Regions from separate parts of the Shinella sp. genome, predicted to be linked through region 2. Evidence: riboswitches for the same ligand, from Rfam matches in the RefSeq annotation. Region 2 holds a riboswitch; each other region holds the start of a gene.
What was found. Region 2 has a riboswitch for cobalamin ahead of ACT6VE_RS09310 (ABC transporter substrate-binding protein). Riboswitches for the same ligand answer to the same signal wherever they lie in the genome.

Region 1: it holds a riboswitch for cobalamin, as region 2 does, so the genes downstream of both, nrdH (glutaredoxin-like protein NrdH) here and ACT6VE_RS09310 (ABC transporter substrate-binding protein) in region 2, are expected to answer to the same signal.
Region 3: it holds a riboswitch for cobalamin, as region 2 does, so the genes downstream of both, ACT6VE_RS14745 (hypothetical protein) here and ACT6VE_RS09310 (ABC transporter substrate-binding protein) in region 2, are expected to answer to the same signal.
Region 4: it holds a riboswitch for cobalamin, as region 2 does, so the genes downstream of both, bluB (5,6-dimethylbenzimidazole synthase) here and ACT6VE_RS09310 (ABC transporter substrate-binding protein) in region 2, are expected to answer to the same signal.

The regions. Positions count from the first base shown of each region.
Region 1 covers NZ_JBQVPI010000003.1:87,886-91,227, reverse strand. Annotated here, with positions in the region: gene nrdE (class 1b ribonucleoside-diphosphate reductase subunit alpha) at 1-724, opposite strand, end outside; gene nrdI (class Ib ribonucleoside-diphosphate reductase assembly flavoprotein NrdI) at 721-1,128, opposite strand; gene nrdH (glutaredoxin-like protein NrdH) at 1,139-1,360, opposite strand; cobalamin riboswitch at 1,608-1,825, opposite strand; gene ACT6VE_RS07410 (hypothetical protein) at 2,137-2,331, opposite strand; gene ACT6VE_RS07405 (SDR family oxidoreductase) at 2,347-3,090, opposite strand; gene ACT6VE_RS07400 (SDR family NAD(P)-dependent oxidoreductase) at 3,083-3,342, opposite strand, start outside.
Region 2 covers NZ_JBQVPI010000004.1:72,865-76,206, forward strand. Annotated here, with positions in the region: gene ACT6VE_RS09305 (FecCD family ABC transporter permease) at 1-537, opposite strand, end outside; gene ACT6VE_RS09310 (ABC transporter substrate-binding protein) at 537-1,544, opposite strand; cobalamin riboswitch at 1,764-1,995, opposite strand; gene ACT6VE_RS09315 (MurR/RpiR family transcriptional regulator) at 2,029-2,883, opposite strand; gene ACT6VE_RS09320 (polyamine ABC transporter substrate-binding protein) at 2,934-3,342, opposite strand, start outside.
Region 3 covers NZ_JBQVPI010000007.1:40,279-43,620, reverse strand. Annotated here, with positions in the region: gene ACT6VE_RS14755 (GH36-type glycosyl hydrolase domain-containing protein) at 1-855, opposite strand, end outside; gene ACT6VE_RS14750 (hypothetical protein) at 854-1,060, shown strand; cobalamin riboswitch at 1,263-1,479, shown strand; gene ACT6VE_RS14745 (hypothetical protein) at 1,581-1,796, shown strand; gene metH (methionine synthase) at 1,883-3,342, shown strand, end outside.
Region 4 covers NZ_JBQVPI010000001.1:895,545-898,886, reverse strand. Annotated here, with positions in the region: gene ACT6VE_RS04230 (DUF2865 domain-containing protein) at 165-1,259, shown strand; gene bluB (5,6-dimethylbenzimidazole synthase) at 1,252-1,944, opposite strand; cobalamin riboswitch at 1,990-2,212, opposite strand; gene ACT6VE_RS04220 (diguanylate cyclase domain-containing protein) at 2,274-3,342, opposite strand, start outside.

The sequences.
Region 1 (3,342 bases), on a different contig from region 2:
AATCTTCCAAGAGCTTCATCACCGGGATGACACCGGAGGACTGGTTTTCGATCTGCTTGATCGGCGCTCCCATCTCGCGAAGGTTCGTCAGCGAGAGCGCCACGCCGCCGCCGCGCTTGGAGAGTTGCAAAGCAGAATTGATCGACCGTCCGATGCTCTCCATGTTGTCTTCGATCCGCAGCAGAAAACACGAAACGAGCTCGCCACGCTGTTTCTTGCCGGCATTGAGGAAGGTCGGCGTCGCCGGCTGGAAACGGCCCGAAATGACCTCGTCGACGAGGTCGCGGGCAATCTGCTCGTTGCCGCGCGCCAGCGCCAGCGCCACCATGCAGACGCGGTCCTCATAGCGTTCCAGGTAGCGCTTTCCGTCAAAGGTCTTCAGCGTATAGGACGTGTAATATTTGAAGGCGCCGAGGAAGGTGGGAAAGCGGAATTTCTTGTCATAGGCGTGGTCGAACAGATCGCGCACGAAGTTGAACGAATACTGGTCCAGCACCTCCTGCTCATAGTAACCCTCGGTCACCAGATAATCGAGTTTCTCCCGAAGGTTATGGAAGAACACGGTGTTCTGGTTGACGTGTTGGAGGAAGTACTGCTTGGCCGCAAGCCGGTCCTTGCCGAGTTGGATTTTTCCTCCCTCGTCGTAGAGGTTCAGCATCGCATTCAGCGCGTGGTAATCCAGCGCCGTGATCTCCGGGGCCTTGATTGGCTTGTCGAGCGTCATCGTGTCCAAAATCGTTCCAATCCCTGTTTGACGTTGGCGACGTCTTCCGCCGTGCCCAAAAGCTCGAAGCGGTAGAGGTACGGCACGCCGCATTTGGCGGAAATGACGTCGCCGGCGATCCCGAAGGTCGCGCCGAAATTGCTGTTGCCCGCGGCGATCACGCCGCGAAGGTGCGAGCGGTTTTCCGCATCGTTCAAGAAGCGGATCACCTGCTTGGGAACGGCGCCCTTGACGCCCCCATTGCCGTCCTCGCCGCAATAGGTCGGCACGACGAGCACGAAGGGCGCCTTTGCCTCGAGCGCCTCATCGGTGCGAAGCGAGATGCGGGAGGCCGGGAGGCCGAGCTTTTGAACGAAACGATGGGTGTTTTCCGACCGGGTAGAAAAATAGATAAGCTCGGCCACCGCGTGACGCTCAGGCAAGCGCGCTGATCATGTCCGGACGGAAGCCGGCCCAATGCCGCTCACCGGCGACGACAACGGGAACCTGACGATAACCGAGCCCCTGCACGAGGGCGAATGCATCGGCGTCCTCTGAAACGTCGACAATCCGGTAACCGAGGCCCTGGCGGTCGAGCGCACGGGTGGTTGCGGTGCACTGGACGCAGGCGGGCTTGGAGTAGACAGTAATAGACATGATTTTCCTCGTCGTTTGGCGCGGGCATGGGAAATCGTTCAGCCGTCCGCCGATGGCCGCTCGAAAAACTGGAGATACGCAGATGGCCGCCTGAGACGGCCGGGCACGAAGCGCCGCTTACTCGCGCGGATGCACTGGAAACAGGATCGACATAACTTCACCCCGAAGCAATAATGCGAGGCATACGGGGAGACGGGGCGCGACATCATTCCGCAACCCAACGCTCGCCTTCCGGACACCCCGCCCGTGGACATTCATGTACGAGGCAGGTCTCCTGGCTTGCGGGTCGCGGCATCCGTTCACCTTCCCAGGGCATTTACGCCTCAGTGGCTTCATCGAACGAATGCTCGCCGCATACAGTTGCGGGGGCAGCTCCGGATTGACGCGGCCATCATGGCCGCCCCGGATTCCCGTCTTAGCCTTCGATCTTTTCGAATCGAAGGAACCTCGAACACAAGATATAGTAGACGAGGTAAAAAATGCGTCAACAGCTATGGTGACTTATCAACGGTTTCGATGCGGCGTCGGAATGGGTGGATGCTGGCCGTCAGGTTTTACGACCAGAATTCGCCTGTTTGGCGATTGCGCTGATCCCCAAACGGGCTCGTTTTCGATTGGATTTCGGCGCTAGCATCCCGGCCGGGAGCGATGAAGGTATCGACCCGCGCCACGTCATCACATTCACGTCACGCCGGCTTGGGGGCGCGGCCACCGGAGATCGGGTGGCGCGCGCACAGGTCACAGAATATGGTCTGGTCTCCCGCGGGCCTAAAATTTCAATCGTCTGGAACCGCGTGAAAGCCTGATGGCAGGGCGAAACCCGTGCCCGCCGGGGGATCGGGGGGCACGGGTTCGTGCTTTCTCGGGATCATCGCATGGGCAGCCAGAACCGAACGGATGGCAACCGGGCGATAGTGCCGGATGAGATCCGGCTTTTCTTCCCGCGTTTTCTTGTCGTCGTTGCCGGACATGGCGCCTCCAGGACCTCAGCTTGCCGGAAATCTTACCATGGATCCACCGCCGGTCGCCTGGTCGGTCGGGAAAACCTCGACGCGCGCGACGTCGACATAGACGGGCAGCGCAATCACGTCGTTGACGATCTGCGCGATGTTTTCCGGCTGGATCGGCCGATAGCCGTCATAGAGCACGGCGCTCGCCTGATTGTCCGGGATCGAGGTGCGATACAGCGCCGTCTGCACGCGGCCGGGCACGATCTCGCTGACGCGGACCGAGGTTCCGAGCAGATCGCAGCGCAAATTATCGCAAAAGAGGCTGAGGCCCGCTTTCGAGGGGCCGTAGGCACCCATGCCCGGAAACGCCGCCTGCCCGCCGCTGGAGCCTATATAGATGAGGTGTCCGCGTTTGCGCGAAACCATGCCCGGCAGGACGATGCGCGTCAGGTGCATCGGCGCCTTGAGATTGATATCGACCATCGCGTCGATTTCGGCGGGGTCGATGTCCTGGAAGGCTGCACGGGTCGAGAGGATGCCTGCATTGTTGACGAGGATATCGACCTCGACGCCGGCCAGCGCGTCGGCGATGCGCGCGCTATCGCGTACATCCGCCTGCACGGGGATCGCGCCGCTTGTCTTCGCCAGTTCGGCTAGTTGCGCCTCGTTGCGCCCGATGGCGTAGACGTCAAGCCCACGCTTGCGCAGCATCGGCACGATGGCCTTGCCGATGCCGCTGGTCGCGCCCGTGACGACGGCAACGCGGTAGACGTCAGACATAGATATATCCCCCGCTGATCACGACATTCTCACCGGTCGCATAGGTATTGCGGCTCGATGCCATCATGACGATCCATTCGGCCATTTCAACCGGTTTGGCGGCGCGGCCGAGCGCGCTGGCTTTCGCCAGTTCCGGCAGAAAGCCGAGTTCCTTGGCGCGGTCGGTAGCAAAGCCGGCGGGCGCCACGGAGTTCACGAGGATCTGGTCCTTGGCGCATTCCTGCGCGAAGGATTTCGTCAGGCTAACGACCG
Region 2 (3,342 bases):
GGCCGCCTTGGTGACGATGAAGGAGGTGAGCGCGTTGAACAGCTGGGAGCCCGCGACGCCTGCCAGAATGATCGCGCTGGTGCCGCGCCCGGCGCGCACGGCCAGAACGCTGACCAGAGCGAAGGCGACAAGCGCGCCGATGAAAGCGCCGATCGGCAGCGTCAGCATGCCGGCGCCAATGCCCAGGATCGCGACGGCGACGGCGCCCGTCGAGGCACCAGCCGAAATGCCGAGAATGTAGGGATCGGCAAGCGCATTGCGCAGTAGCGATTGCAGGATGACGCCGGAAAGCGCCAGGGCCGAGCCGCAGCAGGCGGCGACCACGGCGCGGCTCAGCCGGTAGTTCCAGATGATGCCCTCGTCGATCGGCTCCAGCGCATAGCCCGCCTGCCAAAGACGATTCGCCACCGTCTTGGCCACGACATCGAGCGGGATCGCCGTCTCGCCGACCGCCGCGCCCACACCAAGTGCGGCAAGCAGGAGCACGAGCGCCGCGAAAGCGGCGCCCGTCCGGAGCAAGAGGGGGCGATCTGCCATCACTTGGCGAGGCCGGCCTTTTCGACCGCGTCGGCGAGCACTTCGATGCCCTCGATGGTGCGGATCGTCGGGTTCATCGCCTGGGCGTCCATGTCGACCACATAGCCGTTCTTGACCGCCGGCATCAGGCTGGTGACCGGATCTTCCTTCAGGAACTTGTGCTTGACGGCAACGTCATCGGCCGGGAAGCGGCGGCGTTCCATCTTGCCGGCGACGATGATCGTCGGATCGGCCTTGGCAACGGTTTCCCAGCCGACCGTCGGCCATTCCTCGTCGCTCTCGATGACGTTCTTGATGCCGAGCGCGGACAGGATGTAACCCGGCGCGCCGTTGCGGCCGGCGACATAGGGATCGATATCGAGTTCGGCGCTGGAGAACCAGAAGACGGCGGACAGCTTGCCATCGGCAGAGGCGATCTTCTTGCGCGCCGCGGCCTCGCGGGCCTTGAGATCGGCAATGACCTTCTCGCCTTGATCTTGTACATTGAAAATCTTCGCCAATTCGCTGATTTCCTGATAGATAAGCTCCATGGTAAAGATCGTCTTGCGCACGCCGTCGCCGCCGCCGGTATTGTCCTTGCCGATGCAATCGGCCGGCGAGGTGTAGACGGGGATCTTCAATTCCTCGAACTGTTCCGGCGTTGCGACGATACCCTCGGGGCCGACATGCCACTGGAACTGCGCCGTCACGAGGTCCGGCCTCTTGGCGACGACACTCTCGAAGCTCGGGTCGTTGTCAGCAAGGCGTTCGACCTTGGCGTTGGCCTCCTCGTAACCGGCGAGAACCGGGCCGATCCACACGGCCGTGCCGACCATGCGGTTGCCGACGCCGAGCAGGTAGAGGATTTCGGTCGAGCTCTGGCCGAGCGAGACGGCACGCTCCGGCGCCTTCTCGAAGGTGACCGGGCGGCCGCAATTCTCGAACGTCAACGGATACTGGGTTTCGGTGGCGTGGGCCGCACCCGAGGAGAGAACAAAAGCTGCCGTGCCGGCAATGAACGAAAGCAGAGGAGCGGCACGCGAGGCCGCGGCAAAAATGGTCATGGGTTTCTCCCGGATGAAGGACTGCGCTAAAGGCGCGAAGGGACACGACGGCAGGCAGAAGCCTAGCCGGCGCACCAACAGAAACGGGCCGGTTGCGGTCGGGAGAAAACGTGCAGATATCTGCCGGGTGCGGCAGCGAAAATCGTCATGGCGTCTCCGTTCCGGGCATCCCCGCCCGTGATTTGGATTGTTGCAATGACGGCAGGTCTCCTGGCTCACGGATATCTGCTGCCTGTCTGCCTTCCCACGGAAAACCGCAGTGGCATGACGCGTAAACGCGTCCGAGGACAGGCGGCAATCCGCCTACAGTTGCGGGGGCAGCCACGGAATGGGTCCCTGTTGGGTCGTCCGCACCGTGTTCCCTATTAATCCCCTGGGAGTCATCCGTCAGGGAACCGTCACGTTCTCCTTAGTCCGCGGCACTCGGCAGCGTCAAGGCGGATCATCGTCAGGTCTCGAAATCCCCGAAGACATCCTGCAGGCGGGTCAGCGTATCGACGCGTTCGCTGACTGCCTCACCCATCACAACGATGATGTTGCTGAGCATGAGGTCCATGACGGCCGTCATGGTGGCGGCACCATCCCAGAGCGGACCGTGCGAGCCGGGCACGACGAGGCAGATATCGGAGACCTCCGGTCCCCAGGGGCAGAATTCATCGGTGAGCAGCACGACCTTGACGCCCGCGCGCCGGGCCTCCAGCGCCAGCGGCCGCGCCTTGGCGGCGAAGCGGCGCACATCGTGCAGGAAAAGCAGCCGCCCCTCGACGGAACCGTCCAAAACTTCGGCATAGGTGCCGTTGACGCCATCGACGAACTGCACGCGCGGACGGGTATAGGAAAGCTGGCTGGCAAAGTACTGGGCGATGCCGCGCACATTCTGGTAGGCCGCGACATAGACCTCGCTGGCGCCGACGAGCGCGTCGATCGTCTGCTGCCATTCCGGCGCGGTGGTGATTTCGTAGATCTGGCCGAGATTGTCGATCTGCTGCTGGATGAGGCCGGCGAGCAGCTTGCCCTCCTTGCGGTCCTGTTCCAGCCGGTCGACCTGGCCCTTGACCTGCCAGGCCGGGTTGGAACTGCCATGCCGCAGTTCGCCCTTCAACTCATCAAGGCCATCAAAACCCATGCGGCGCAGATAGCGGCCGACTGTCATCGGCGAAAGTTCGAGGCGCTGGGCGATGGAGCGCGCCGTCTCGAAAGGGAGATCGGCGATATTGCGTTCAATATAGTTGGCGATCAGCTTGTCGGATTTGGACCGCCGGAGGTCGTCGGACTGAACGAGCTTTAGAATGCGTTTCGACACGTCGCCCCTCCTCGAAGCCCGCCCATCCGGAGACAGGCGGGCCAGCGCTGTCACTGCGCGGTCTTCACCTTCGTCCAGACCCGGTCCAGCTGGCGCAGCGCAGGACCCAGATCTTCGAAGATCTGGAGACGCGCCATCGTTTCTGCCGGCGGATTGATCTCCTTGCTATTCTTGATCTTTTCCGGGGTCAATTGCCGTGCCGGCACGTTGGCCGTGCCGTTGGTCTGCTGCGAGACGTTGAGGGCAACGATCTCCGGACGCGTATAGAACTGCAGGAATTTTATGGCATTTTCCTTGTTCGGCGCGCTTTTCAGCACGCAGAGATCTTCCTGGTACATGGTCGCGCCTTCCTCGGGGATCACGTAGCCAAGGTCCTTCTCATCGGCGAAAACATCGACCATGGCGCCGACGAAGAAATGGCCGGCCGCCACGTCGCCCGACTGCACCATCGGCCGCGTG
Region 3 (3,342 bases), on a different contig from region 2:
CATCGTGACGTTGCCGGAGGACAGCCGGTTGTTCTCCGCGACGATCAGCTCCTCGAGATCGCTGCCGCGGCTCTCGATCTTGCGCTCCAGCCACTGGATCACGGCGCCGGAGGCCTGCAGGCCGTCACGAAGCCGGTAGAGCAGCTGGATGACGAAAGTGTTGTCGTCGATGAAGGTCTCCATCGACTGGAGATGGGCAATGCATTTTTCCGGATCGTTGAGCCGGATCAGTTCGTCCGCCACCTCGTTCGCCTTCAGCCGCATCTTGCGCGAGCGCTCGACGCGGCTCGAAATGCGGCGGAGGTTTTCGAGAAGCACGAAACGAATGAAGGACGGCAGCGCCCAGAGTTCGCCGATCTTCAGCGCATCAACCTTCTGGAAGCCCTGGACGAAGGCCGTCAGGCCGTCATGCGAGACGCCGCTATGCGTATGGGCGACATAGAGCCAGGCGAGCGCCAGCGTGCGCGGCATGACCTGTCCCTCGACCTCCATGGTCGGCAGCTGGCGGAAGAAGCGGCGGGGGAAATCGCGACGGACTTCCTGGATCGCCTCTTCGATCACGTAATAATTGTCGAGCAGCCATTCGGCGGCGGGGGTGATCTGCACGCCCGCTTCGACGTCCTTCGCGGTCACCTGATAGACGCGGAAGATCTCCTTCTCGTTCTCCTTGTGCCGGGCACGGAATTCGAAGGGACGGAAGCCGGGCAGGGCCGCGCGTTTGTCGCGCGCCAGCGCTTCACCGCAATCGGCGAGCTCCTCCAGCGTCAGATAGGTGGCGCGGATCGAATCGTTATAATCGATCTGCTTGACGTCGGCATCGCGCGAGGAGGCTTGCGGCGTATTATGAAGGGGCATGTTTCTGATTCTGGATCCGGCCATGTGGAACCATCCGGCGGCGGCCTTTGCGCTGGACAGTTTTTTGCGGGCAGGGTTCATATTTGTGCCGCGATCAGCCATGGCACCGAACCGCACCTGGGAGATGCTTGACGGTTGGACATGGCTCAGGCGACACGCTTGTTGGCATCCTGGCCGCGTGGTGCATGAAAACGGCATTTTTTAGCCGTAAGGACAGAGACTTGCAACATGTCAACAGGACTGGATGGCGCAGCATGGACCCTCATCTGCGGATTTGGTGAATCGCCCCTCCCTCCCGCAGGGCGAACCTGCGCATGGTGCAGGCGAAAAGCCCAATGCCTGACGACGGAAAAAGTTCCCGCCCTGTGCATGACGGCCAAAACCATTGACTTGCCGGCGCGCTGACGCCAGTTTGCCGAAGTCAGGGTCTTCCGAGTCGCATGCGGCTTGGAGGCTAAGAGGGAAGCCGGTGCGATGCTCCAGATGGAGTGCCAAGACCGGCGCTGCCCCCGCAACTGTGAACGGCGAGCGACTGTCGATAAAGCCACTGGTCTTTGGACCGGGAAGGCGAGACTGGAGCAACGACCCGTGAGCCAGGAGACCTGCCCTGATACTTGAAACGTCCATGGGCGGGGTGTCCCAGTGGTGCGCTTGCTTGTCGCCTTTGGGCGAAATCCAGCATGCGTGCGTCCGGTCATCCCCCAATTTACCGATTGGGGATCTACATGTTTGCAACCACCGACAACGGTCTCTCCGGCACCGGAAAACCGGAATCCGTTTTCATCTCCTGGCTGCTCTGGCAGCCGCGCGGCGCCGACCTTGCCGTCGAGGCGCTGAAGGAGGTGCAAAAACTCTCCCGTTATGACGATTCCGATCCGGATATTACCCGCCTCCGATCGCTGTTCGTATCGCTTGCCGGCGCAGACGGGCCGCTTCACTGATGCGTCAGCCGGCATAAAGACATATTGACATAAAGATATCTTTATGTGACTTCCGATGCAGTATGATTGCACCGGAGGGCTTTGCCATGGCCAAATCGCACCTGGACACCCTGTTCGGCCCCGAACTCCCGCCCCGCGACGGCCGCGAGATCCTCGCCGCCCTGCAGGAGGCTGCCCGCGAGCGCATCCTGGTGCTCGACGGCGCCATGGGTACGGAAATCCAGACGCTCAAGCTCGTCGAGGACGATTTCCGCGGCGACCGCTTCGGCGATTGCGCCTGCCACCAGCAGGGCAACAACGACCTCCTGACGCTCACTCAACCGGGCGCGATCGAGGACATCCACTACCGCTATGCGCTGGCCGGCGCCGACATTCTCGAAACCAACACCTTCTCCTCCACCACCATCGCCCAGGCCGATTACGGCATGGAGGACATGGTCTATGAACTGAACCGCGACGGCGCACGCCTTGCGCGGCGCGCCGGGCTGCGCGCCCAGGAAAAGGACGGCCGCCGCCGTTTCGTCGCCGGCGCGCTCGGCCCGACCAACCGCACCGCCTCCATCTCGCCTGATGTCAACAATCCCGGCTACCGCGCCGTCTCCTTCGACGACCTGCGCCTCGCCTATGCCGACCAGCTGCGCGGCCTCATCGATGGTGGCGCCGACATCATCCTGATCGAGACGATCTTCGACACGCTGAACGCCAAGGCCGCGATCTTCGCCACCCGCGAAATCTTCGAGGAAAAGGGCATCGAGCTGCCGGTCATGATCTCCGGCACGATCACCGACTTGTCCGGCCGCACACTGTCCGGCCAGACGCCGGAAGCCTTCTGGAACTCGGTGCGCCACGCCGATCCCTTCTCCATCGGCCTCAACTGCGCGCTCGGCGCCAATGCCATGCGCGCCCACCTCGCCGAAATTTCTTCCGTGGCACAGACCTTCGTCTGTGCTTACCCCAATGCCGGCCTGCCGAACGCCTTCGGTCAATATGACGAGACGCCGGACGAGATGGCCGCCCAGATCGAAGGGTTCATGCGTGATGGCTTGGTCAATATCGTCGGCGGCTGCTGCGGCTCGACGCCGGACCATATCCGCGCCATCGCCGCCGCCGCCGCCCGCCATAGCCCACGCGAAATCCCCGACATCCCGCGCCATATGCGGCTTTCCGGCCTCGAACCCTTCACGCTGACCGACGCCATTCCCTTCGTGAACGTGGGCGAGCGCACCAACGTCACCGGCTCGGCGAAATTTCGCAAGCTGATCACCGCCGGCGACTATGCGGCCGCCCTCGACGTCGCGCGCGACCAGGTGGCGAACGGCGCGCAGATCATCGACATCAACATGGACGAGGGCCTGATCGATTCTGCCAGGGCCATGACGGAATACGTCAATCTCATCGCCGCAGAGCCGGATATCGCCCGCGTACCCCTGATGATCGACAGCTCGAAATGGGAGGTGATCGAGGCCGGCCTGAAATGCGTGCAGGGCAAGCCGCTGGTCAACTCGATCTCGCTGAAGGAAGGCGAGGAAGCCTTCCTGCACCACGC
Region 4 (3,342 bases), on a different contig from region 2:
TCAATTACGCGGCCCGGCCTAGAAGCTGAGTTTTAAAATCATGTTTCCCTTGCGCGTTAATCACAAATGCGGGAGCGCGTTGCGCTTCCCCCCCGGTAGCCTATGATAAGGCCTGCATATGCGGTGGGATTGCCGCTCAAACGCACATTCATGGGATCGACGACTTGAAAAGACGCGCCAGTCTTCTTTTTGCCGTTGCTACCGGCCTGCCGTTGTTATTCTTCGGCGGCACGGCGGCCGCGAACGTGTGCGAGCGCATCCAGGCCGAGCTTGCCAACCTGCCACGCGTGTTGGTCGATACGTCGAGCGCCCGCAAATATGCCGGCGCCATCGCGCGCCAGAACATCCAGCTTCGCAAGGCCAAGGGCGACCAGCGCCGCCTCGGCTGCTCTGGCGGCAGCATCATCGTCGTCGGTGGACCGAACGCAGAGGCGTGCGACACGCTGGAATCGGTCATCGGCAAGATGGAGCGCAATCTCCAGATTCTCGACAGGAAGCGCCGCGAATTCTCCGGTGGCACGTCCAACGACGGCAAGCGCAAACGTCTGCTCGCCTCGTTTGAGACGAACGGCTGCAACGACGAAGCAAAAGTGATGCCCGTCGCGGCGACCGAAACGCTGCGCACGCCCGATGAAACACACAGCCTGCCGCTCGGCACCATGCCGGATGGCAGCGGGCGGCTGGAATTGCGCTCGCTTGGCGGCAGCACTGGCCACGGCAACCTGCGCACCGTCTGCGTGCGCACCTGCGACGGCGGCTTCTTCCCGATTTCCTCAGGCGCCACGCCGCTCGATTTTCGGCGTGACCAGCAAGTCTGCAGCATGATGTGCCCGCAGACGGAGACCGAACTCTTCTACCAGTCAATGACGAACGGGCAGGAAACCGACCAGATGACCTCGACGGTCACCGGCCGTCCCTATTACGAGCTGCAGAACGCCTTCTCCTACCGCACGCGTGACCTTTCCAAGCCCGGCGCCTGCGGCTGCAATCTCTCGGCCTATTACCAGGAGATGATCAAGCGCGAGAAGGCGCTGAAGGGCGACCCCGCACAGGCATCGAACGGCGACGACGGTGGCTCGATCACCAGGATCGACACCCTGCCGAAAAAGGCGGAAACAGCGATCAAGACGCCGGTGACGATCGAGGAACGCGACTACGATCCGGCGACCAGCAAGGTGCGCACGGTCGGCCCGGTCTTCCTGCCGGCAAACCAATCCGCCATCGACCTCGGCCGTCCGGCCGATGCTGGCGTCAACTGACGCCGGTTTCCGGCCAACGCTCCTCGAACACCAGTTCTTCCAGCGGCAGGCGCTGCCGCCACCCCTTCACCGCAAGCTCCGGCTCGGCATAGAGTCGATCGACAAAACCGACGCAAAGCCAGGCGACGATCTCGATATGCTCTGGGATGCCGAGGATGTCCCGGACGTCGCTATCGTGAAAGATGCTGACCCAGCCGACGCCCACCCCCTCCGCCCGCGCTGCGAGCCAGAGGTTCTGCACGGCGCAGACCGTGGAATAGACATCCATGCGCGGATTGTGGGTGCGCCCCAGCACCACCGTTCCGCCGCGCGTCGGATCACAGGTCACGCAAATCGAGAGCGGCGCCTTGAGAATGCCTTCGAGCTTCAGGGCGCGATACTGTCCCTGCCGCTCGCCTTCGAACATCGCCGCCGCCTCGGCATTGGCTTTTTGAAATGCGGCATGTACCCGCCGCCGGGTCGTCTCGCTGCGCACCTTGAGAAAATTCCACGGCTGCATGAAGCCGACGGACGGCGCGCTGTGCGCGGCATGCAGCAGACGGCCGACGAGATCGTCCGGCAGTGGATCGGGCAGGAACTGGTCGCGCACGTCGCGGCGCGTTTCGATGGCACGATAGACGGCTTGCCTGTCCTTGCAAGAAAAGGCGCCCGCCTGGACCAGAGGGTCCCACGGTTCTGTTCGCATCGTTTTCTCCCCAACAATGCGTACAACCTGCCGCCGTCCACGCGGTTCGGTCTATCTTGCCAGGCCGGTCTTCTGACTTCGGGTCGCGCGGCAAGCACCTGCCTTCCCGGTTGAACAACCAGTGGCAAAAGCCTGAATCGATTCAAGCTTTTACGGTGCGCGCCATCCCCGTCATAGCGTTGGGCACGTTCCGGGCCTGGGCTTTTCAAGCCCGCACCGGATTCCCGATTCTCCCGCAAAAGCGGGCACCTGACGGGAACGATATGCGCATGACCTGGCGATGCGATCAAGTCTTCCTGCGCCGCAGACCTGCCCGTATGCGGCAAGCGTCAGGCGGCGCGGGCCTCGCCGACATCCGCAATCTCCACGCTGTCGATATCTCCAGCATGGACCGCACGGTTGCGGCCACCGTTCTTGGCTGCATAAAGTGCGGCATCGGCCATGACCATGACGTCGTGCACAGTCTTGCCATGGTGCGGGAACTGGGCGATGCCGGCGCTACCGCCGATCAGGAGAAGCTGTCCGTCATAGGCGATCGGGATCTGCGTATCCAGCACGAGACTGGCGGCAAGCTCCACGAGGTGCTCGCGGCTATGCTCGCCCGTCAGCAGAACGGAAAATTCGTCACCCCCCAGACGGGCGACGCAACCGTACTGGCCGACACGATCAGAGAAACGTCGAGCGACCGCCTGGAGCACCGCATCCCCCGCCGCATGTCCATGTCGGTCGTTGACCGCCTTGAACCGGTCGAGGTCGAGCGCGAGGATCGTGAAGGGCCTGTTTTCGCCCTTCCTGATGGCGCGCGACACTTCCTCGTCAAAGCCGCTACGGTTCTTGAGCCCGGTCAACGGATCGTGCCGCGCCAGGAAGGCGTTCTTCGTCTCGCTGCGCTGGAGCGCCCTGACAAGCGCGGAAAAGCGCAAGGTGACGAAGAGCATAACGCCGGCAAAGACCAGCACGAACAACGCGATCTGCGGCAACGCCGAGCGCCACACGAAGGACCCTGGCATGTTGGGCCGCCAGGAGGTGACCATCGGGTTGTAGGCATCGCCGCCAACCGGCGTCATAAGGAGCCCCTGCTCCTGCGTCACGATCGGCGTGAAACCAAGATCGCGTAGGCCGAGGCGCCGCTCGGTACTCGCAAGCATCTTCTGCGAGACGGGTTTTACGGTGATCAGCAGCGTCGGCTCGAGCCGGCTTGCAGGAATGTAAAGCGTCTTGGGAACAACCGCCTGCACCACGACGATGCTCATCACCCGGTCGATCAAGCGCATGCCGGAAACGTGGATTTCAGGTAACGCCGGTGTCAGCAGGTCCGGGTCCGCCTTGCCACCGGCGACCTGCCAGCCGCCGCGATCGGGCGACAGCGCCTCGCGATAGGCGCGCTCCGCCTTACGG